DNA from 2 places in the Janthinobacterium sp. KBS0711 genome. Region 2 is predicted to be linked to the other one. Evidence: riboswitches for the same ligand, from Rfam matches in the RefSeq annotation. Region 2 holds a riboswitch; the other holds the start of a gene.
What was found. Region 2 has a riboswitch for thiamine pyrophosphate ahead of thiC (phosphomethylpyrimidine synthase ThiC). Riboswitches for the same ligand answer to the same signal wherever they lie in the genome.
Positions count from the first base shown of each region.

Region 1 (12,097 bases), on a different contig from region 2:
TTGCCAGCCACGCCGCGTCGCCGCCTGTCCCGGCGCCGATGTCGAGCACGGCGCCTGATCGCGTCGGCAAGAGATGGGCAACGGGGCGGTATTTATCCAGGAAGGCAACGCTGTCATATCGGGAGATGAGCCGCCCTGCATTTTCTGCATAGCCCTCGGTGCCCGGGACAGTGGATGGGGCCATGGGTTCCTGCATGATCAGCGGGCGCATCTGGCGATGGTCATCATGGCTGTTCTCCCGCTTGCTGACGCGCCTGCCGCAAGGCCTCCACGGGCAACTGGAAAAAACGCGGCACCATCGCGGGGGACAAGTCGTCGCCGCCGTCCGCCATGGCCAGGCGGCCGCTCAGCAGCAGCATCACGTAGCCGTGGCCCAGCGACCAGCCGGCGCTGGCGGCGGCCTTGTCCCAGCGCGGGTCGAGGCCCGCTTCGCGCACGGCCGCGCCGGCCGTCTGCAGCACGTACTGGAAGCACGCTTGCGCCGCTTCCAGCAGGGCGGGGAACTGGCGCACGTCCTGGTGTTCGAACATCAGCCGGTAGTGGGCCGGTGCGGCCAGGGCGAATTCGATGTATTGCTGGCCCAGCAGCTGAAACCGCTGTTCGGAGGGCAGGCTGCCCTGCGGCGGCAATTCCGCTTCCCATTTTGCGATCAGGCTGGCGAAACCGGCGGCCGCCACGTCGGCCAGCAAGGCTTCCTTGCTGGGGAAGTGGCGGTACACGGCGGCGATCGACACGCCCACCGTGCGCGCCAGTTCGCGCAGCGAGAGGGTGGCGTCGTGCTGCTGCGCCAGTTGCGCGATGGTGGCGGCGACTAGGGTGTCGCGCAGGTTGCCATGATGATAGGTAGTCGTTATTGTCATTCTATGTTATCGCTGTTCACATTGTCGTGTATGATGGTCATGTTATCACTGAAAACATGGAGAGCACATGCAAGAGATAAGCAACGTGGTACTTGCCGTGGCCATGCCGCCCGGCGCCAGCATCGCCCCCTTGTACCAGGGCAGCAACCTGGCCGATGCGTATGCCGTCGCGCTGCCGACTGCGCAGGCGCGCCAGATGGACATGGAAAACCTGGCGCGCGCGCTGCTGGGCAGTCAGCCGGGCTGGGCGCGCAAGCTGATGGTGGTGCGCGACGCCATCGTGGCGCGCTTCGGCATCCGGACGGCAAAGCAGATGGAAGAGCGGCCCGGCAAGCGCATCGGCATCTTCCGCATCTTTGCCGTCAGCGACGATGAGATCATCGTGGGCGAGGACGACAGCCACCTGGACTTCCGCCTGTCGGTGCTGCGCCACCGCGACGCGGGGCCGCATGGCAGCGTGACCCTGTCCAGTGTCGTGCATTGCCATAATGCGGTGGGACGCGCCTACATCCTGGTGATCCGGCCTTTCCACAAGCTGATCGTGCGGCGTTCGCTGGCGCGCGCCGTCAAGGAAGGCTTTGCCTGAGCGGGTTGAGCGGGGAAGGGGCGTGACGCTGCGGGCAATCTTGCTTATTCATGGCCGGTATTGCATACTGCACCACCAGCCTCATCACGATTCCCATGAACGATACGCTTCTCCTGCTGGGTTTTGCCACCACGCCGCTTGAACTGATTTCCTTTGTCCTGGCACTGACAACCGTTGCGCTGAACATCCGCCAGAATCACTGGGCGTGGCTGTTCGCCATCATTTCCTCGGCCGCCTACGGTTTCGTGTTTTTCGAGTCGCGCCTGTATGGCGACATGGCCTTGCAACTGCTGTTCATCAGCGTCTCGTTCTGGGGCTGGTACCAGTGGCTGCATCCGGCCAGTGGCGGCAAGACCTTGCCCGTCACGCGCCTCGATGGCCGCGGCTGGCTGGCTTGCGCCGTAGGCTGGCTGGTCGGCTTCCTGCTCATCGCCTGGCTGCTGACGACGACGGACACGGACGTGCCGCACGCGGACGGTTTCCTCACGGCAGGCAGCCTGGTGGGCCAATTCCTGCTGTCGCGCAAGAAGCTGGAAAATTGGATCGCCTGGATCATCGTCGACGTGCTGTACGTGTGGCTGTATGTGCACAAGGGCCTGACCCTGACGGCCGTGCTGTATGCGTTCTTCGTCGTGATGGCCATCATCGGCTTGCTGGCGTGGAGAAAGTCGGCGCCGGCCGCGCCCGATGCGATGGTCCTCAAGTGATGGGCCATTGCGTGCGCGTAGCCATCCTGGGCGCGGAGTCGTCGGGCAAGTCGACCCTGGCGGCCGCCCTGGCCGAGCGCTACGGCACCGTCTGGGTGCCCGAGTATTTACGCGAATTTGTCGAGACGCAGGGCAGGGTGCCCGTCGCGGTCGACCAGTATGGCATTGCGCGCACGCAAGTCGAACGCGAGGCGGCAGCCGCCGCGCAAGCGCGCAACTTCCTGTTTTGCGACACGACGCCGTTGATGACGGTCGTCTACAGCCGCCATTATTTCAATGGCGCCGATGCGCCGCTGGCGGCGCTGGCCGATGCCACGCAGTACGATCTGACCCTGGTGACGGCGCCCGACAGCCCGTGGGTAGCCGACGGCTTGCAGCGCGAATCGGAAGCCGTGCGCCAGCTGATCTACCGCTACCTTCTCGACGAGCTCGACGCGCGCGGCATTGTGTACCACGTGCTGCACGACAGCCTGGAGGCGCGCCTGGAACAGGCGGCGCCTTTGCTGCGGCAGGCGCTGGCTGCAGCGTCTGCCATTTCCCTCAATTAAAAATCAAACTGTGCCGACACCTTGAAGGTGCGGCTGGCGCCCGGATACAGATAGCCGTCCGATTCCGGCGTCACGTCGCGCCAGTAGAACTTGTCGGCCACGTTGTTGACGCTGGCGCGCAGCACGGCGCGCGTGCCGGCGATGCGCGTGGCCCAGGCGGCGCCCAGGTTGAACACGTTGTACGACGGCACGAAGGTCGTGTTGTTGTACTCAAATGCTTTCTTGCCCGCAAATTCCCAGCTGCCATTCACGCTCAAGCCTGCCACCTGCTGCACGGCGTAGTCCGCATGCACGGCTGCCTTGAAGGCCGGCACGTTGGGCACGCGCTTGCCATCGAGGTCCGCATTGCCCGTGCCTGACTGCTGGCTGTTCAGGGCTGTCACGGAGGCGCCCAGGCTCAGGTTGGACGATGCCTTGCCCTGGGCCGACAATTCCAGGCCACGGTGCTGGGCCTGGCCTTCGCGCACGAAGTAGCCTGCGGCATTCTGGAATTCCAGGCCCTTGCGGATCTGGAACAGGCTGGCCGCCACAATGAAGTCAGGCGTCACATCCATCTTCGCGCCAAGCTCGATCTGCTTGGAGCGGCTGGGCGTGAGTTCTTCGTTGGCATTCATCGCCTTGCGATCGGCCGTGCCGCCATGTTCCATGCCCTGCGAATAGGCCGCGTACACGGACACATTGTCGAGCGGGGTGTAGACGAGCGACACGTTGGGCAGCAGGAAATCGTGCTTGGCGCGGATTTCCTTGTCGGCCTTCAGCACATACTGGTAGCCGTCGACGTCGATATGGCGCAAGCCGCCATGCAGCTTCCAGTTTTGGGCCAGGCTGACGATATCCTGCACGAAGACGGAGTTTTCCGTATCCTTGCGCACCAGGCGCACGGGGCCTTGCACACCCGTCGACATGTCGACGATCTGCGGGTGGTAGATATTGCTCACGCCAGCCCAGTCGTACACGTACAGGCCCGCGCGGTCCCTGCGGCGGAAGGTCGAGACGCCGGCCGTGAATTCATGGCGCAGGGAACCGGTGGCGAACTTGCCCTGGATCATGGCTTGCGCGCTCAGCGGCTTTTTCGTTTCGCCCAGGCTGCGGTAGTCATACACGTCGTAGTCGCCATTGCCGCAGAAGCCAGGGTACAGGTCTTGCGCGCTGCAGCCGTACGGGAAGGCCGTGTAGTCGTCGCGCTTGAACGAGTGCTGGTTGGCCGACAGGGTGGCGCGCCAGTCGTCATTGAAGGCGTACTGGAAGCGCAGGCCGATATTGCTGGTGATGGTTTCCACGGGGCGCGTCCATGGCTGCAGGTTGAGCATGGCGTCGGCGCTGATGCCGGTCGGTAGGGTCTTGTTGTTCAGCAGCTGGAAGCCGGGCGCCGTCGCCTGCGCCTTGTCCTGGTAGTCGGCATCGATCTGCAGCAGCGCTTGCGGCGAGATTTGCCAGTCGAAGGCGCCGGAAATGAACTTGCGGTTGCCGTCCGCGCCCTTGATGTAGGAGCGCAGGCGCTCGGCCGCCACGTTGACGCGGTAGCCGAAGCGCGTGTCTTCCAGGCGGCCGCCCAGGTCGACGGCGCCGTACAGGGTGCCCCGCTCGCGCGTTTCCACGGTGACGGTGCGCAGCGGTGCGGCGGTGGGGCGCTTGACGATGAAGTCGACCACGCCGCCCGGCGCGGCCACGCCTGCCTGCAAGCCGGCCAGGCCTTTCAGCACTTCGATGCGTTCCTTGTTTTCCAGCGGAATTTGCGTATCGCCAGGAATGGCCACGCCATCCTTGCGGTAGCTGGAATTGTTGTCGAGCTTGAAGCCGCGGATGGAAAACTGTTCCGCATAGCCGACGGCGTTGTAGGCGTCGTTGATGCTGGTGTCGAGCTTGACGGCATCGCTGAGATTGCGGATCTGCAAGTCCTGCATGTCTTTCTGCGAAATGACGGTGACGGACGCCGGCGTCTGCAGCAGCGGCGCGTCGGAAAAGCCGCCCACGGAGGCGCGCTTGGCGGCCGGCGCCTTGCTGGCCGTGACGACGACTTCGGCCATGCTCTGGGCCTGCGGGTCGGCGGCGTCGGCGGCGTCGTTCGCGGCAAAGGCCGGTGCGGCAAACGCGTGCAGGATCGCCAGGGTCAAAACAGAAACGGATAAATTCGGTGTGGACATAGATTGCTCGTGGTTCAAGCCGTCTCTTTAAGAAGAGCACGGCAGGCTGCTTGTTCGGCTGGCGCCAACGCAGGAGCTATCAAAGGAGGGAGGTACTTTGCGCTTTCCTTCGCTGGCATTATCCAGATCAGGTACGAAGGGTATCTCTCACCCGGATGACTGCTCCAGGACCCCTAGCGAAATGACAGCTTAGCATGAAGCACGGCCAGCTGTCCCGCTGGCTGACCGTTTTACAACAGTGCCGGTTGAAACTACAAACTCAGTTCCAGCACCTTGCGGCTGATGGTGGGCGTGATTTCACGCTGTTCGCCCAGCGCCGTCATGCCGTGCGCTTCCAGGGCGGACACGACGGCGTCCACGCTCGCATGGTTCAGGCCATAGTCGGCCAGACGCGTCTTGACGCCCATGTGGCGGAAGAAGAATTCCGTGCGGGCGATGGCCGCCTCGATGCGGCCATCCTCGTCGCCGCCGTCCAGGCCCCAGACGCGGGCCGCGTATTGCAGCAGCTTGGCGCGCTTGGCCTGCTTGCGCACGCGCAGCATGCTGGGCAGGATGATGGCCAGGGTTTGCGCGTGGTCGAGCTCGTACAAGGCCGTCAATTCATGGCCGATGGCGTGCGTGGACCAGTCCTGCGGCACGCCCACGCCGATCAGGCCGTTCAAGGCCAGGGTGGCGCTCCACATCACATTGGCGCGCACGTCGTAGTCATCCGGGTGCGACAGCGCTTTCGGGCCTTCCTCGATCAGGGTCAATAAAATACCTTCGGCAAAGCGGTCCTGCACGGCGGCGTTCACGGGATAGGTCAGGTATTGCTCCATCACATGCGCAAACGCGTCGACGACGCCATTGCCCACCTGGCGCAGCGGCAAGGTGAACGTTTTCGACGGGTCCAGCACGGAGAATTTCGGATACACCTTGCGGCTCATGAACGAGCGCTTTTCCTGCGTGGCCTTGCGCGTGATCACGGCCGAGCCATTCATTTCGGACCCCGTGGCCGGCAAGGTCAATACGGTGCCGAAGGGCAGGGCGGCCTCGACGATCTTGCCGCCCTTAGCCAGGATGTCCCACGCCTCGCCCTCATGCAGGGCGGCCGCGGCGATGAACTTGGTGCCATCGACCACGGAACCGCCGCCGACGGCCAGCAGGAAATCGATGCGCTCGCTTTTCACGAGGGCCACGGCCTGCATCAGGGTTTCATAGCTGGGATTGGGTTCGATGCCGGCAAACTCGATCATCGTATGCCCGGCCAGCGCCGCCCTGACTTCATCGTAGACGCCGTTCTGCTTGATGCTGCCGCCGCCATACGTCATGAGCACTCTGGCCTGGGGCGGGATCAGCGCCGTGATGGCGGCGATCTGGCCCTGGCCAAAGAGGATTTGCGTCGGATTGTAAAAGTCGAAATTGAACATGGGGCTCCTGCCGCTGGGGTTTAGGCTGTTGCTGAGCCATGATTATGGCCGAACGGGTGGAAACGTGTCGTGGACGCTTGAGCTTTTCGCCCGCGCGGTGGAGAATGCAGCCGATGTCACCACCACGCGAAAAGGAATGCGCATGACCACCGTCCCACTGGAAGAATCCGGCTTGCCGGCCACCGCGCTCGACATGCACCGCGCCATCGGCGCCACCATCGCCGCACTGCAGGCGCTGGACTTGAACAGCCAGCGTTTCGAGGCGTGCACGGACCCGGAACTGCGCCGCGTGCTCGCGCATGCGGGCGACACGAGCCGCAAGGAAGCGGCCATGCTGCTCGAATGGATGCGCCGCCGCGACGCGCGCCTGGACACGGCCATGAAGGAAGCGCTGTTCAAGGCGGGGCCGATTGTTGCCCAGTATCACTATGACGAGAAAATATTGTAACTATTGGTTTGTTGTTGTGGCGTACCATGCGCCACTTTCGCATCGCTTCGCGTAGACTGTGCCCCGAACACGATTTTGGGGGAGTTTGCAGAAATGAAATCATTACCATACCGAGAAGGCAGCTGGTTTGCCGTGCCCCTGCCGGGCGGCGGTTATGCCGTCGGCGTGGTGGCACGCAGGGCGCCTGCCGGGCGCATCATGCTGGCGTATATGTTCGGGCCGAAACGCGACAGCCTGCCTGCGCTGGAAGAGCTGGAAGGCTTGCGGCCGGAACAGGCCGTGCGCCGCCTGCGCACGGGCGACATGGCCTTGCTCAACGAGCGCTGGCCCCTGCTGGGCGACAGTCCCCACTGGAACCGTGACGACTGGCCCATGCCGGCCTTTATCCGCCGCAACGAATCCTTGCAGCGTGCCTGGCGCGCCAGCTATGCGGACGCCGATCCTGCCAAGCTGAACCGCGAGGAATCGATCCCCTTCGACACGCCGGGCATGGAAAGCGATTCCCTGTACGGCTACGGGGCGACGGAATTGTTGATGAATAAATTGCTCGCGCAGGAGCAGGCGTCGGCTTGACCGCGGTCCGGCGGCGTAGGTCGGATTAGCGAGGCCTTGCCTCGCGTAATCCGACAACATTGTTGGCCAAGGCCGCTGGTGGTGTCGGCTTACGCGCCTTGCGCTAAGCCGACCTACGCCGACCTACGCCGCTTACGCCGCTGGCAAGCTGATCTGAAACGCCAGGCCGCCGCCTTCGCGGTTGCGGACCTGCAATTCGGCGCCATGGCGCAGCAGCACGCGGTCGACGATGGCCAGGCCCAGGCCGGCGCCGTTTGCCTGTCCGCGCGCCGTGTCGAGGCGGGTGAACGGCTTCATCAGCTGCTCGATCTTTTCCGCCGGCACGCCCGTGCCGTGGTCCTGCACTTCGATGATGACCTTTTTCGCGCCGTGGCTGGTGCGTACCTGGCAGGCGATGTCGATTTCCGTCACGTCGCCGCCCGGCGTCTTGCCATAGCGGCGCGCATTCTCGATCAGGTTGTTCAATACGCGGCGCAAGTCGGTGGGGTTGCCCATCGCATGCGCGCCATCGGCGATGGTGGCGTTGATCTTCACGTCCGGCAGGCGCATCGCTTCGCGCGTCATGTCGTTGAGCAAGCCACTGAGGTCGACGTCCGTAAAGCTCGACGCTTCCGTCGGCTTGGCATAGTCGAGGAACTGGCCGATGATGGCGTCCATCTGCCCGATATCGGACTGGATGCCTTCGCGCGCCTCGTCGGACAGATTCGCCATTTCCACTTCCAGCTGCATGCGTGCCAGCGGCGTGCGCAAGTCGTGCGAAATGCCCGCCAAGATCACGGCGCGGTCCGATTCCACCTGTTTCAGATCATCGACCATCTGGTTGAAGCTGCGGTTCGCCTCAATGATCTCTATCGGGCCCTTTTCCGGCAGCGGCGCCGGCTGCTTGCCCTTGGCGATGTCGCGCGCGGCCGCCGTCAGACGCGACAGCGGCAGATTGATCAGGCTGGAAATGATGGCCGCGCCCAGCAGCGACAGCAGGGACACCAGGCTGGCCCATCCCAGCCACTGGAAGCCCGTCAGGCCGCGCAGGCGCTCGCGGTCCAGCATCAGCCAGTACTCGTCGTCGTCGATCTTGAAGCTGACCCAGAAGCCGGCCACGCCATTGACGCGCGCGGAAAAGCGCGTGTCCTTGCCCAGCTTGGCCTTCACCAGCGCCTCGATCTCGGGCATCAGGTAATTGTCGGGCGGCGGCTCGATGCGGTCGTCCTCTTCCAGCGAGAAGATGCGGATGCCTTCATTGCTGACGAGGTCGAACAGCAGCTCGCGCCGCAGCTCGGGAGCCGAGTGCGTCAGGGCCGCATGCGTGATGGTGACGACGGAAATGATCTGGGCGGAAATCTGCTGCGCCTGCGGCTCGCGCTGGATGACGGAAATCATGCCGATCCAGGTGATCATGCTGACGGTGGTCAAAGTGCCCAGCAGCAAAAAGGTACGCCAGAACAGGCCGCTTTTCAGCCGCGCCAGGCTGATATCGGGAACAAGCTTCATCATGCCTCGCCTGCGATCAGCGCGGCTGTCCGTCCGGGATGAAGACGTAGCCGAGGCCCCACACGGTCTGGATGAACAGCGGGCTCGACGGGTCGGGTTCGATCAGCTTGCGCAGGCGCGAGATTTGCACGTCCAGGCTGCGGTCGAACACTTCGTATTCGCGGCCGCGCGCCAGTTCCATCAGTTTTTCGCGCGACAGCGGCTGGCGCGCATGGCGGGCAAACACTTTCAGCACGGAAAACTCGCCGGTCGTCAGCGGCACCGTTTCGCCATTCTTTTTCAGGGTGCGCGTGCCCAGGTCCAGCACGAAGTCGCCGAACTCGAAGGTTTGCGGCGTTTCCGACGGGGCGCCCGGGATTTCATCGGGACCCTTGCGGCGCAGTACGGCGCCAATGCGGGCCACCAGCTCGCGCGGATTGAACGGTTTCGGCAGGTAGTCGTCGGCACCCATCTCCAGGCCCACGATGCGGTCCACGTCCTCGCCCTTGGCCGTCAGCATGATGATCGGCGTCTGATCGCCCGCGCCGCGCAGGCGGCGGCAGATCGACAGGCCGTCTTCACCGGGCAGCATCAGGTCGAGCACGAGCAGGTCGTAGCGTTCGCGCAGCCACAGCTTGTTCATGGCCGTCGCGCTCTCTGCCGTGAAGACATTAAAGCCCTGTTCGGTCAGGTAGCGCCGCAGCAGGTCGCGCAGGCGCACATCGTCATCGACCACCATGATTTTTGCCTGGTGGCCGTGGATCGATTGCGTTGTTGTATTGCTGCCGGAAGTGGAGGTTGTGGTCATTTAGGGTGTCGTGTTATCTTATATTAGTTGCTATAGTAACGCCTCGCGCGGCGTCGGCAAGGGGCTGTGGCGACCCATTACAAAGTGTTACAAACTTTACCCAATTACTCTTACTGCACCGTGTAAAGCATCATACACTGGGGCCACAGTGGAAATCAGCTTTAGTTTATACGGCATCGCGGAAGAGGAACTCAATGAATATCTTTACTAAAAAAATTCACGCCGCTCCCAGCGCAGCTTTTGCCGCACGTACGACCGTGCTGTCCGCATGTGCCATTTGTTCCGTGTTTGCCGCCGGCCTGGCGTCAGCGCAAAACCAGCCGCCGCCACGCCGTGACGACCAGCAGCAAATGCAGGCCCAGCGATATGAACAGGTTCAGCGCAGCAACAGCAATGATACGCGCTTGCGCGAACAGCGTGACGCACGCAGTTTCGACACGCGCGCCGAAGAGCAGCGCCGCGCCAACGAAGGCGCCGACGCCTCGCGCCGCACGGGCCGCATGACGCCCGACGAGCGCCGCGACCTGCGCCGCCAAATCAACGAAGTGGGCCAGGACATCTACTCGAATCCGCCGCGCCGCTAGGCGGTGTACAACCCCATCCGACAGGGCCATCTCGCAAGACATGGCCCTGTTTGCATTTGCTCCCCCCTTTGTATTGCTCAGTCAGGCACACGGCCCCGCCGCGTGATATTGTTCTAACGCAATGAGGCAATTCTCGGTTTTTGGGGAGGCAAGTGGTGAGCGACGACGACACACCCGTTCCTGATGCGGCTCCCGCAGGCGGCTTGCCGCTCGGCCTGGTCCAGCGCGAAGAGGGCGTGTGCCTTGACATGTCGCTGGCGCCGGCGCAGCTGCGCGCCGCCGTCGACCAGCTGTTCCAGTCGGGGCAGTTGCTGGCCGGCCTCGACTACGGTTTGTTCCTGCTGACCCTGTTCCATGCTCCCACTCCCCGCGCCGCGCCCAAGGGCGACGCCTTGCTGCGCATCGCCGTGCGCGTGGCGCCATTCCCGCCCCCGCGCCGCGCGCTGTACAAACAGGTCAAGATCCGTGGCGACAGCGCCGAGTTTTACTTTGAAGCCCTGCTTGCGGACGCGGACGGCCAGGTGCCTGCGCGCCGCGAGTTTGACGAGCTGGTGGCCGACCTGTGGTGCAAGGGCGTGCACTACGGCATCGATAGCGTGGCCGTGCGCGCCATGCTCGCCAGCGGCAAGGCCGAGCGCATCACGGTGGCGCGGGTGCTGCCGCCGCAGCCGGGGCGCGACGCCCAGCTGGTCGAAGTGTCGCAAGGCATCCATCGCGACGATGCGCCGCGCGAACGCTCCGATGGCCGCCTCGATTTGCTCAGCTTCAAGAACCGCTTTCCGCAAGTGAAAAAACACGCGCGCCTGCTGCGTCTGCTGCCCGGTACGCCCGGCTTGCCTGGCTACGACCTGGCCGGCAAGGCGCTGCCGCCGCCCGCGCCGCTGGAACTGGACCTGGCCACGGTGGCGGGGCCAGGCACGGCGGTCGAGCATTTCAGCGATGGCGATTTCCTTGTGGCCACCCAGGATGGCTATGTGAATGTCGATGAGAGCGGCAAGATGTCGATCGAAAACAAGATCGTCAGCCGCGAAGGCGTCAGCAGCCGCACCACGGGCAATCTGAAGCTGCGCGCCGCCTACGAGGAGTATGGCGAAGTGCAGGAGCAGCGCCAGCTCGACGGCAGCGACATCACCATCCATGGCGACGTATATGGCCATTTGCACTCGCATGGCGGCTTGATCTTGTTACACCGCAACCTGGTGGGCGGCACGGCGTTTAATGAACACGGCGACGTGCGCGTCGAGGGCGTCGCTTCCGGTTCCGTGCTGCAGGCGCTGAGCGGTGAAGTACACGTGAAGCGCGCGGAAAGCTGCGTCATCGCAGGCACGCGCGTGGTGATCGATAGCGCCAGCAATTGCGAGATCATCGCCGACGAGGTCGTCATCGAGCTGGCCGAAGGCTGCGCCGTGGCGGCGCGCACCATCCGCATCGGCAGCGCCGGTCCCCGCAAGCAGGTGGAAATGCTGCTGTTCCCGCTGGTGCCCGACCTGAGCGCGCTGGAGCAGAAGATCGCCGAGAGCCTGGCGAAGGGGGCGCAATTCCTGCAGGTGCAGCACAAGCGCCAGCAGGAGATCGACGCCATCGCGCAATTGCCCGAGGTGCGCAATTACCTGACCCTGGCGGGCCAGCTGCGGCGCGGCGAATTGCAGTTGCAGCCAACGCAGCAGGTGCAGTACGACAAGCTGGCCGCGCGCATCGCTCCGGTCCTGAAAGAGGTGGCGCGGCTGCGCGTGGAGGTGAAACAGTCGGAAATCCTGCACGCGCAGATGCTGGCCCTGGTGGCGCAACTGCGCCAGGAGCGGCAGGCGACGGCGGGCCAGTCGCGCTGCAGCCTGGGCCTGATCGATGGCGAGACGACGGTGCGCGCCTTGGTCGTGCCGCCCGGGCCGGCCAAGGTCTACGACCGCCCTCCGAAAGAAATCAAGGCCTTGCTGCGCAGCGCCACGCCGGTCACGCAAGCCGT
Region 1 covers NZ_LBCO01000024.1:144,042-156,138, forward strand. The annotation lists gene VM94_RS13195 (class I SAM-dependent methyltransferase) at 1-184, opposite strand, end outside; gene VM94_RS13200 (TetR/AcrR family transcriptional regulator) at 225-860, opposite strand; gene VM94_RS13205 (DUF2867 domain-containing protein) at 928-1,446, shown strand; gene pnuC (nicotinamide riboside transporter PnuC) at 1,542-2,153, shown strand; gene VM94_RS13215 (AAA family ATPase) at 2,153-2,701, shown strand; gene VM94_RS13220 (TonB-dependent siderophore receptor) at 2,698-4,845, opposite strand; TPP riboswitch at 4,933-5,030, opposite strand; gene VM94_RS13225 (iron-containing alcohol dehydrogenase) at 5,097-6,254, opposite strand; gene VM94_RS13230 (ferritin family protein) at 6,397-6,702, shown strand; gene VM94_RS13235 (Imm26 family immunity protein) at 6,796-7,275, shown strand; gene VM94_RS13240 (sensor histidine kinase) at 7,408-8,766, opposite strand; gene ompR (osmolarity response regulator transcription factor OmpR) at 8,780-9,481, opposite strand; gene VM94_RS13250 (hypothetical protein) at 9,745-10,134, shown strand; gene VM94_RS13255 (flagellar assembly protein A) at 10,290-12,097, shown strand, end outside.
Region 1: linked by a shared signal. The riboswitch ahead of VM94_RS13220 (TonB-dependent siderophore receptor) and the one ahead of thiC (phosphomethylpyrimidine synthase ThiC) in region 2 are both predicted to bind thiamine pyrophosphate.

Region 2 (12,097 bases):
GTGCACAAGGATGACCGCGACGCTGCCAACCGCGACGCGCGGCAGCTGGCCGTCGGCGCCACGTATGCCTTGTCCAAGCGCAGCAAGGTGTATGTTGCCTACGCGCATATCCGCAACCGCAACGACGCCGCCTACATGGTGGGCAATGCCACGGAAGTGGGCACGGGCAACCGCGCCTTCAACGTCGGCTTGCGCCACGCTTTTTAAACCTTGGTCTAGGCGGGCAGCATGCTGCCTTCGTGCAGCAGCGCTTCGAAGGCGGCGGCGGCCAGGGGGCGGCTGAACAGGTAGCCCTGCATCTGGTCGCAGCCGTGCTGGCGCAGGAAGGCCAGTTCCTGCTCTGTTTCCACGCCTTCGGCGATGACTTTCAGGCGCAGGCTGTGCGCCAGCGAAATGATGGCGCGCACGATGGCCGCGTCGTCGATGCTGTGCGTGATGTCGCTGACGAAGGTTTTGTCGATTTTCAGCACGTCGATGGGGAAGTGGCGCAGGTAGGCCAGACTGGAATAGCCGGTGCCGAAATCGTCGATCGACAATTGCACGCCCAGCGCCTTCAGCTTGGCCATGATGGCCGTGGCTTGCTCCACGTCATGCATGACCATGCTTTCCGTCAATTCCAGTTCCAGGTGGGCCGCCTCGAGGCCTGTCTCGGCCAGCACCTGGGCCACGGCGTGCAGCAGGTTCTTTTGCTTGAATTGCCGCGCCGACAGGTTGACGGCCAGGCGCAGCGGGCCATGGCCTGCCAGTTGCCAGGCGCGCGTCTGGGCGCACGCCGTGCGCAGCACCCAGTCGCCGATGGGGGTGATCAAGCCCATTTCCTCGGCCAGGCCGATAAAGCTGGCCGGGGGAATACGCCCCAGCTGCGGATGTTGCCAGCGCAGCAGCGCTTCCATGCCCACCACGGCGCCGCTGGCCAGGTCCAGCTGGGGCTGGTATTCCAGGTGGAACTGCCCCCTTTCCAGGGCGTGGCGCAACTCGCTCTCCAGTTCCAGCCGCTCCAGGGTGCCCGCATTCATGCTTGAAGCATAGAATTGCCAGTGGCCCCGTCCCTGTTCCTTGGCGCGGTACATGGCGATGTCGGCGTGCTTGATCAGGGTGTCGGCATCGCCGCCATCGTCGGGATACACGGCCACGCCCATGCAGCAGCTGAGGAAAAATTCATATTCGCCCAGTTGCAGCGGCTGCGCCACGGCGTCCTGAATGCGCTGCAGGATGGCGGCGCCCGGTTCGCCATTGCCATGCTGGGGCAGCAGCAGCACGAATTCGTCGCCGCCCAGGCGCGCCACCGTGTCGACTTCGCGCGTGGCGTCGCACAGGCGCTCGGCCACGCTTTTCAGCACCAGGTCGCCCGCGTCGTGGCCCAGGGTGTCGTTGACGAATTTAAAGCGGTCGAGGTCGATGAAGACCACCCACAGGGGCTGGCCGCTGCGCCGCGTCACGGCCATCGCCTGCTCCAGCCGTTCGCGCAGCAGGGCCCGGTTGGCCAGGCCCGTCAGGATATCGTGCCTGGCCTGGAATTCCAGTTCCTGTTCGAAACGCATGACGGTGCTGATGTCGTATTGCGCCACGACAAAGTGGCTGAGCGCGCCATCGCCATCGTCGCGCACGGGCGCGACGAACAGCTCGCTCCAGTAGCTGCTGCCATCCTTGCGGAAATTGCGCACGATGGCCTTGCCTTCGCGCTGCTCGCGCAGGGCCGCCGTAATGGCGTGCATGTCTTGCCGCCCTTGCTCGGGACCCTGCAAGTCTTCCAGGCGCTGGCCGATGACTTCGCCGGCCGCATAGCCGGTGATGCGTTCGAAGGCGGGGTTGACGTACTCGATCAGGTAGCCTGGCGCGTCGGCACTGCACAGGATGATGGCATTGGCCGACACTTCGATGATGCGTTCGCGCAAACGTAGCGACTTTTCATTGTGCATGCGCGCGGCGATGTCTTCGGACAGGCGCAAATTGGCAAACTGCAGCGCCGCCGTGCGTTCGCCCGTGATGCGGGCAATCACGGAATTGCGCGACACCAGCTGATACACATACGCGGCTGCCAGCAGGCTCGACAGCATTCCGCCCAGCAGCACATACAGCGAGCCGCGATGGCTGGCGTCCAGGCCCATGCCTTTGGCCGGCAGCAGGGCGGCGCCCAAGGTGTGGCCGCTGGCGTGGTACTGCAGCAGCAGCCGGGCGCTTTCCGCTTCGATCTGGCGCGCCGAGGCGTAGCACAGGGCCGTCAGGCACAGTCCGAACGCCAGCGTGAGCAGGGCCGAGGTGGAAACGGAAATGGAGATGCGTTTGAAGAATGATTGCATGGTGGTCCCGTGGCAGCACCGGTGCCGATCCATGATCAGGCAAGCCGGGCAGTGACTGACTGTAGGGTGCACGGCGAAATACCGTCCGTTCGCTACCGAACGGACGGCAATGCTGACAAGAAATATAGTCGGGTCACTGTGCCAGCGCTGTGTTACGCTGCACCACATGGCGCCCCTCGTTCGGACGCCTTTCATCGATCCCCTAGCTGACGACTGGAAAACAGGAAACCTGCCCATGTCGAGTCCGCATGCCCAGTTGCACAACCCGAATCAAAACCATTTGCTCGCCGCCATGCTCGACGCCGATTTCGCGCGCCTGGCCCCCCACCTGGAGCAAGTATCGATGCTGCTCGGTGACGTGATCTACGATTCGGGCGACAAGCTGCAGCATGTGTATTTCCCCACCACGGCCATCGTTTCCATTCACTACCTGCTGGAAAACGGCGGATCGTCGGAAATTGCCGGCGTCGGCAATGAAGGCGTCGTGGGCGTGTCGCTGTTCATGGGCGGCAACTCGACGCCGAGCCGCGCCGTCGTGCAGACGGGCGGCGTCGGCTACCGGCTGAAGGCGCATCTGCTGATGGAGGAATTCGACCGCGCCGGTCCCGTCATGCGCTTGCTGCTGCGCTATACGCAAGCGCTGATCACGCAAATGTCGCAGACGGCCGTGTGCAACCGCCACCATACGGTGGAACAGCAGCTGTGCCGCTGGCTGCTGCTGACCATGGACCGCCTGCCGAACCGCGAGCTGACCATGACGCAGGAACTCATCGCCAACATGCTGGGCGTGCGCCGCGAAGGCGTGACGGAAGCGGCCGGGCGTTTGCAGACGCGCGGCTTCATCAGCTACCGGCGCGGCCATATCTCCGTGCTGGACCGCGCCGGCCTCGAAGGCCATGTGTGCGAATGCTATGGCGTGGTGAAGAAGGAATTCACGCGCCTGCTGTCGGACGTGCGCCAGCGCCAGGCGCGTTGAACACCGCATCCTCTCTTTTATCGTTGTCACAGCCCGGGCTACCCCATGCAATCTGTTGAAAACATTCCCCCGCGCGCACCGTCGCGCTGGCCCATGGCGCTGGCGTTTTCGTTCAGCGCCATCGTGCTGCTGGCCATCGGCCTGCTGGCCTGGCGCGCGCCGTTCGAGACGGCCTGCGTCATTGACGCGCTGGTCTTCTTGCTGCTGATGCTGCTCGTGGCGCTGTACCGGCGCACCTTGGCGGCCAGCCTGCCGCGCCAGCTGCTCAAGGCGGGCGCCTTGCAGGATGCGATTTTCAACAGCGCCAATTTTTCGTGCATCGCCACCGATGCGCAGGGTGTGATCCAGATTTTCAACGTGGGCGCCGAACGCATGCTGGGCTATGCGGCGAGCGACGTGGTCGACAAGCTGACGCCGGCTGGTATTTCTGACGCGCAGGAAATCGTCGCGCGCGCCGCCGCCCTCAGTGCCGAACTCGACACCGTCATCACGCCCGGCGTGGAAGCGCTCGTGTTCAAGGCCACGCGCGGCATCGAAGACATCTATGAGCTGACCTACATCCGCAAGGATGGCAGCCGCTTCCCCGCCATCGTCTCCGTGACGGCCTTGCGCGATGCGCAAAGCAAAGTCATCGGTTACTTGCTGATCGGCACGGACAACACGGCGCGCAAGCAGGTCGAGGCGGAACAGGCCTTGCTGGACCAGCGCCTGCAGGAGCAGCAGGCGTACACGCGCTCGCTGGTCGAGACCAACAATGCGGAGTTGAAGAAGGCGCGCCAGGTGGCGGAAAAGGCCAACCGCGCCAAGTCCGAATTCCTGTCAAGCATGAGCCACGAATTGCGCACGCCGCTGAACGCCGTGCTGGGCTTTGCGCAGCTGATGGCGTCCGACGTGCCGCCACCGAGCCCGCCGCAGCAGCGCTCGATCGAGCAAATCCTCAAGGGCGGCTGGTATCTGTTACGCCTGATTAATGAAATCCTCGACCTGGCCATGATCGAATCGGGCAAGGTCACCTTGTCGCAGGAAGCGATGTCGCTGCTCGACGTGTTGCAGGATTGCCAGGCAATGATCGCGCCGCAGGCGGAAAAGCGCGGCATCCGCATGCATTTCCCCCGCTGCGGCCAGGCCTTCTATGTGCATGCGGACCGCACGCGCGTGAAACAGGTGATGGTCAACCTGCTGTCGAACGCCATCAAGTACAACCAGGGCGGCGGCGCCGTCACCGTCGAATGCAGCCGCCATGGCGAGCGTGTGCGCGTGAGCGTGCGTGACAGTGGTGCCGGTCTCGATGCGGGCCAGGTAGCCCAGCTGTTCCAGCCCTTCAACCGCCTGGGACAGGAAAACAGCACGGAAGAGGGCACGGGCATCGGCCTCGTCGTCACCAAGCAGCTGGTCGAATTGATGGGCGGCACCATCGGCGTCGACAGCACGGTCGGCGTGGGCACCACGTTCTGGTTCGAGCTGGCTGCCAGCAGTGCTCCCGCACTGGTGCTGGGCGATGGCGACGCGCTGCCGCAGGTGCAGGAGCCGCAGGAAAGCCAGCGCACCTTGCTGTACGTGGAAGACAATCCCGCCAACCTGGCGTTGGTGGAGCAATTGATCGCCCGCCGCAGCGATTTGAAACTGCTCACGGCCATCGATGCGCACCTGGGCATCGACCTGGCGCGCACGTATCAGCCGGACGTGATCTTGATGGATATCAACCTGCCCGGCATCAGCGGCTTTGGCGCCCTGCACATCCTGCATGACGACCCGCTGACGAAACATATTCCCGTGATGGCCCTGTCGGCCAACGCCGTGCCGCGCGACATCGAGAAGGGCCTGGAAGCGGGCTTCTTCCGCTACCTGACCAAGCCGATCAAGGTCGTCGAATTCATGGATGCGCTCGACGTGGCCCTGCACCATGCGGCCGCGCACGGCCTGGCCGACGACATTCACGCAGTACGCTAATTCAGCATTTATTTTTAGGAATACCGCCATGCTTCAAGCCACCGAGATTCTGAACGCCAGCATCCTCATCGTCGATGACCAGGAGGCGAACGTCATGCTGCTGGAACAGGTGCTGCGCAATGCCGGTTATACGCGCATTACTTCCACCATGGACCCGCAAGCCGTGCGCGCGCTGCACCAGCAGCACCGCTACGACCTGATCCTGCTCGACTTGCAGATGCCGGAAATGGATGGTTTTGAAGTCATGGAAGGCTTGCGCGACATCGAGGCGGGCAGCTATCTGCCCGTGCTGGTGATCACGGCCCAGCCCGGCCACAAGCTGCGCGCGCTGCAAGCGGGCGCCAAGGATTTCGTCAGCAAACCGTTCGACCTGGTGGAAGTGAAAACGCGTATCCACAACATGCTGGAAGTGCGCCTGCTGTACCAGAAGCTGGCCGAATACAACAAGTCGCTGGAACAGATGGTGGAAGAACGCACGGCGGAGCTGCGCGAAAGCGAAGCGCGTTTCCAGCGCTTCACGGAACTGTCGTCCGACTGGTACTGGGAACAGGATGCGCAGGGCAATCTGACGCGCTTTTCCGGCCCCGTGGCTGAAATGCTGGGCATCGGCAGCGAGCAAGAGCCGCAGCGCTGGAATGCCACCGAGCGCGCCTTGCTTGACGCAAAAATTGCCGCGCGCGAACCGTTTCTCGATTTCATCTACAGCCGCGCCAACCTCGACGGCAGCACGCAGTACCTGCAAGTGAGCGGCGAACCGATGTTCGACAATGGCAGCCGCTTCATCGGCTACCGCGGCATCGGCCTCGACGTCACGGAACGCCATCGCATCGGCTGATTTATACTGGGTGCTATCGATACTGACCAGGAAAAATCATGACTGACAAATCAAGGCCGCAATACTGGTTCCCCGCCAAAACCTATGGCTGGGGCTGGGGCTTGCCCATCACCTGGCAGGGCTGGCTGGTGTTTCTGGCGGCGCTGGCGCTGTTCGCCTGCGGCGCCTTCCTGTTCCCGCCGCAAACCATGTTGGTCGGCTACATCGTCTATGAAGCGGCCATCGTTGCCGTGCTTATTTTCATCTGCCAGCTGAAGGGCGAACCGACCAGCTGGCGCTGGGGCAAGAAGAAGTAGAGCGATGTACAAAGACGACACCTGCAAGAAATCATCTGGCCACGCGACGTGAACCGCGTATAATTGGCTCGCTGCCGCAAGGCGGCAAACGCTAGGGGTCCTGCCTTTCGCTGTGAAAACACAGTGCAAGCGCGGGTGAGAAATACCCTCCGAACCTGATCTGGATAATGCCAGCGAAGGGAAGCTTTAGGATGAACGCACCCCGCTTTTCCGCGTGCGCAATTCCGAACCTCCTTAGCTGGCTCCAGGCTTAAAAATAGTCTAGCCAAGGAGCCAAAATGAACGCCAACCCGAAATTCCTCTCCGCCACCGCCACGGTCGACGAAGCCGCCATCGCGCCGCTGCCCAATTCGCGCAAGATCTATGTTGAAGGCAGCCGTCCCGACATCCGCGTGCCCATGCGCGAGATCAGCCAGTCCGATACGGAAGCGTCGTTCGGCGGCGAAAAGAATCCGCCGATCTACGTCTACGACACGTCCGGCCCCTACACGGATCCGGACGTGCAGATCGACATCCGCTCGGGTCTCGACACGCCGCGTCTGCCGTGGATCATCGAGCGTGCCGACACGGAAGAGTTGCCCGGCCCGACCTCCGACTACGGCATCGCCCGCCTGGCGGACCCGAAGCTGGCCGAACTGCGTTTCAACTTGCACCGCAAGCCGCGCCGCGCCATCGCCGGCAAGAACGTGACGCAGATGCATTACGCGCGCCAGGGCATCATCACGCCGGAAATGGAATACGTCGCTATCCGTGAAAACATGCGCCGCCAGGAATATTTGCGCGAGCTGAAAGCGTCCGGCCCCATGGGCGAGCGCCTGGCCGACCTGATGGGCCGCCAGCATCCGGGTCAGTCGTTCGGCGCCAGCATTCCGGCCGAGATCACGCCGGAATTCGTGCGCGAGGAAATCGCCCGCGGCCGCGCCATCATTCCCGCCAACATCAACCATCCAGAAGTGGAACCGATGATTATCGGCCGCAATTTCCTCGTAAAAATCAACGCGAATATCGGCAATTCCGCCGTCACTTCGTCGATCGGCGAGGAAGTGGAAAAGATGACCTGGGCCATCCGCTGGGGCGGCGACAACGTGATGGACCTGTCCACAGGTAAACATATCCACGAGACGCGCGAATGGATCGTGCGCAACAGCCCCGTGCCGATCGGTACCGTGCCGATCTACCAGGCGCTGGAAAAGGTCAACGGCAAGGCCGAAGATTTAACTTGGGAAATCTTCCGCGACACCCTGATCGAGCAGGCAGAGCAGGGCGTCGATTACTTCACCATCCACGCGGGCGTGCTGCTGCGCTATGTGCCGATGACGGCCAAGCGCCTGACGGGCATCGTCTCGCGCGGCGGCTCCATCATGGCGAAATGGTGTCTGGCGCATCACCAGGAATCGTTCCTGTACACGCATTTCGAAGAAATTTGCGAAATCATGAAAGCGTACGACGTGTCGTTCTCGCTGGGCGACGGCTTGCGTCCCGGCTCGATCTACGACGCCAACGACGAAGCGCAGCTGGGTGAACTGAAAACCCTGGGCGAGCTGACGCAAGTCGCGTGGAAGCACGACGTGCAAGTGATGATTGAGGGGCCTGGCCACGTGCCTATGCAGTTGATCAAGGAAAACATGGACTTGCAGCTGGAGCAGTGCGGCGAAGCGCCGTTCTACACCCTGGGGCCGCTGACGACCGATATCGCACCCGGCTACGACCACATCACGTCCGGCATCGGCGCGGCCATGATCGGCTGGTACGGCACGGCCATGCTGTGCTACGTGACGCCGAAGGAACACCTGGGCCTGCCCAACAAGGCGGACGTCAAGGACGGCATCATCACCTACAAGATTGCGGCGCACGCGGCCGACCTGGCGAAGGGCCATCCGGGCGCGCAAATCCGCGACAACGCGCTGTCGAAAGCCCGCTTCGAATTCCGCTGGGACGACCAGTTCAACATCGGCCTGGACCCGGACAAGGCGCGCGAATTCCACGATGAAACCTTGCCCAAGGACTCGGCCAAGGTGGCGCATTTCTGCTCCATGTGCGGCCCCCATTTCTGCTCGATGAAAATCACGCAGGAAGTGCGCGAATACGCGGCCGGCATGGGCATCGCGGAAGACAAGGCGCTCAAGCAGGGCATGGAAATCAAGGCCATTGAATTCATCAAGAACGGCGCCGAGCTGTACCGCAAGGTCTGAGGGAGAGCGTGATGCCTGCATTCATCAACATCACGCTCAACGGCGCACCGCACCAGGTGCCGCCGGGGCAAACCCTGGACAAATTGATCGCCGCCCTGTCGCTGGAAAACCAGGCGCTGGCGCTGGCCGTCAACCGCAATGTCGTGCCGCGCAAGGCTTGGCCGGGACAGGTCTTGCAAACCCAGGATCAAGTGGAAATAGTCCGCGCCATCGGCGGCGGCTGAAAACGTCCAAGCAAACCTACTGCGCGTCGCGCTTTGCGGCCTGCGATGCTCACCGGCTCGGCGCCCCCGTGCTCTAGCACGGTTGCGCGTCTCGGCCACAAATCATCGCCGCTCGTTACGGTTTTCTTCGGACGTTTAAAAACTTAAGGAAGAACACATGCATACCGAAACAAATAACGACCTGCTGACCATTGCAGGAAAACAGTATCAATCGCGCTTGCTGGTCGGTAGCGGCAAGTACAAGGATTTGCCGCAGACGCGCGAAGCGACGGATGCGGCCGAGGCGCAGATCATCACGGTGGCGATCCGGCGCGTGAATATCGGGCAGGACCCGAACGCGCCCAGTCTGTTCGACTTCGTGCCGCCCGACCAGTACACGATTTTGCCGAACACGGCCGGCTGCTACAACGCCAAGGACGCTGTCTACACCCTGCAACTGGCGCGCGAGCTTCTGGGCGGGCGCAATCTCGTGAAACTGGAAGTGCTCGGTGACGAAAAGACCTTGTTTCCGCACATGCCGGAAACGTTGATGGCGGCCGAAGCGCTGGTCAAGGATGGCTTTGACGTGATGGTCTACTGCAGCGACGACCCGATCCAGGCGAAGATTCTGGAAGATATCGGCTGCGTGGCCGTCATGCCGCTCGCCTCCTTGATCGGCTCGGGCATGGGCATCTTGAACCCGTGGAATTTGTCGCTGATCATCGACCAGGCGAAAGTGCCCGTGCTCGTCGATGCCGGCGTGGGCACGGCGTCGGATGCGGCCATTGCCATGGAACTGGGCTGCGATGGCGTGCTGATGAATACGGCCATTGCCGGTGCGCGCGACCCCGTGCGCATGGCGCATGCGATGAAACTGGCCGTGCGGGCCGGGCGCGAAGCGTTTCTGGCGGGGCGCATGCCGCGCAAGTTTGCCGCGTCGCCGTCGTCGCCGATGGCGGGCCGCCTGGCGTGAAGCCAGGCAGCTTGCCGGCGGTGCTGGTGTTTGCCGGTGTCGATCCCTCGGGCGGCGCCGGTATCGCCGCCGATATCCTGGCCATTGCCGCGCAGGGCGCGCATGCGCTGCCCGTCATCACGGCGCTGACGGTGCAGGACAACGACAGGGTCTTTGGCGTCGAGCCGGTGGCGTCGGAATTGCTGCGCCGGCAGGCGCAGGCGCTGATCGACAAGATGGCGATTCATGCCGTGAAAATCGGCATTCCCGGCAGCGCCGCGAATGCGGCCGTCATTGCGCAACTGATCGCGCAATTGCGGCTGGCCCGGCCGCATTTACCTGTCGTGCTCGATCCCGTGCTGGCCAGCGGCCATGGCGACGTGCTTAGCCGGGACGATGCCGTACTGGCGCTGGCGCCCTTGTTGCCGGTGACGACCGTGATCGTACCGAACGGGCCGGAAGCGCTGGCTCTCGGCGGCGTAGAAAACTTGCGCGCGCAAGGCTGTCGGAACGTGCTGGTGACGGGCGGCCACGGCGAAGGCGAGATGATCGTCAACCGCTGGTTTGACGCCGATGGCAGGGAGCACGCGTGGCGCTGGCCGCGCTTGCCCGGCGAATTTCATGGCAGCGGCTGCACTTTGGCGTCGGCCATCGCGGCGCGCCTGGCGCAAGGCGTGCCGATGCAAGATGCGCTCGATGGCGCGCAGCGTTATTGTCATGCGGCCCTGTCCGATGCGTATGCGATAGCGCCAGGTCAGCTGATGCCGCAACGATTCATTCAATAAGGAAAATATCATGCGTGGACTGTATCTGGTCACCCCGAACTGGGACGACACCGACCGCCTGCTCGACGTGAGCGAGCAAGCCTTGCAGGAAGGCGTGGCCCTGCTGCAATACCGTCACAAGAGCGCCGACGCGGAGCAGCGGCGCGAACAGGCGGGCGCCTTGCTGGCGCTGTCCCGCAAGTATGGCGTGCCTTTCATCATCAATGACTTCATCGAACTGTGCGAAGAGCTCGATGCGGACGGCGTGCACGTGGGCGGCACGGATGCGTCCGTGGCGCAGGTGCGCGCGCGGCTGGGCAAGGACAAGATCGTCGGCGCTTCCTGCTATGGCGACATGACATTGGCAAGGACGGCGGAGGCGGGCGGCGCCAGCTATGTGGCCTTCGGCGGCTTTTATCCGTCGCTGGTGAAAAAGTACCCGGTCACGACACCGCTGGACATCGTGCTGCAGGCCAAGCGCGAGATTGCCTTGCCCTGCGTGGTGATCGGGGGCATGACGCCGGAGAACGCCGCACCGCTGGCCGCACGCGGGGCCGACATGGTGGCGGCCATCAGCAGCGTCTATCAGGCGGACGATGTGAATATTGCGGTGCAGCAATTCAATCACTTGTTTGCGGCGTGAGCATGGACGTGCAGGGCTGGTTTGGGGGAATAATCGGCATATAATAAGAACATCATTCATTACCGAGGTCCCCCACCCATGAGCCAGCCAGCCGCCGCGAAACGCCTTATCCTGATCGTTGACGATGACCAGCTCCTGTTGGAGTTCCTCGGCGAAGTCCTGCGCCATGCCGGCTACGAAACAGCCCTGGCCCATTCGGCCGAAGTGGCGCTGCAGCTGATCGCCCAGCGCGAGCCGGACCTGGCCTTGCTCGACATCCACATGCCGGGCATGTCCGGCCTGGAACTGGCCAAGCGCCTGCATGGCGAAACGGCCGTGCCGTTCATGTTCCTGTCCGGCAGCGGCGACAGCGAATCGGGCAAGCAGGCGGCCGCCTACGGCGCCGTCGGTTACGTGGTGAAACCCGTCGATGAAGGCCGCTTGATGCCCGCGTTCGAAGCGGGCCTGGCCCGTGCCGATGAAATCCGCCAGCTGCGCCGTACGGAACTGAACCTGAACGCGGCGCTGGCCGCCGGCCGCGAAACGAGCCTGGCAGTCGGTTTGCTGATGGGAAAATTCCAGACGGACCGCAACACGGCCTTCGAAGTGTTGCGCGACCACGCCCGTTCCAGCCGCCGCAAGATCAATGAAATCGCCAGCCAGCTGCTGCTGGCCGAGGAAACCCTGAACGGCTTGCACGGGGCGTTCTTGAACCGCGCGAAAACCAAGTAAGCGTTTTCCTGGCGCCTGCTTTGTTATGATGTGGCGATACGGCGCGCTGGCGCGCCCGGTTCAACCATACACAGCACAGGACACACATGAAAACCAAAGCAGCGATTGCATGGAAGGCCGGCGCGCCTTTGACCATCGAGGAAATCGACCTGGCCGGCCCGTGCGAGGGTGAGGTACTGGTCGAGATCAAGGCCACGGGCATTTGCCACACGGATTATTACACCCTGTCGGGCGCCGATCCGGAAGGCATCTTCCCGTCGATTCTCGGCCATGAA
Region 2 covers NZ_LBCO01000018.1:146,278-158,374, reverse strand. The annotation lists gene VM94_RS10490 (porin) at 1-207, shown strand, start outside; gene VM94_RS10485 (putative bifunctional diguanylate cyclase/phosphodiesterase) at 216-2,300, opposite strand; gene VM94_RS10480 (Crp/Fnr family transcriptional regulator) at 2,536-3,276, shown strand; gene VM94_RS10475 (PAS domain-containing hybrid sensor histidine kinase/response regulator) at 3,322-5,226, shown strand; gene VM94_RS10470 (response regulator) at 5,255-6,061, shown strand; gene VM94_RS10465 (hypothetical protein) at 6,100-6,357, shown strand; TPP riboswitch at 6,441-6,556, shown strand; gene thiC (phosphomethylpyrimidine synthase ThiC) at 6,636-8,549, shown strand; gene thiS (sulfur carrier protein ThiS) at 8,561-8,773, shown strand; gene VM94_RS10450 (thiazole synthase) at 8,931-9,725, shown strand; gene thiD (bifunctional hydroxymethylpyrimidine kinase/phosphomethylpyrimidine kinase) at 9,722-10,489, shown strand; gene thiE (thiamine phosphate synthase) at 10,500-11,111, shown strand; gene VM94_RS10435 (ANTAR domain-containing response regulator) at 11,190-11,822, shown strand; gene VM94_RS10430 (S-(hydroxymethyl)glutathione dehydrogenase/class III alcohol dehydrogenase) at 11,909-12,097, shown strand, end outside.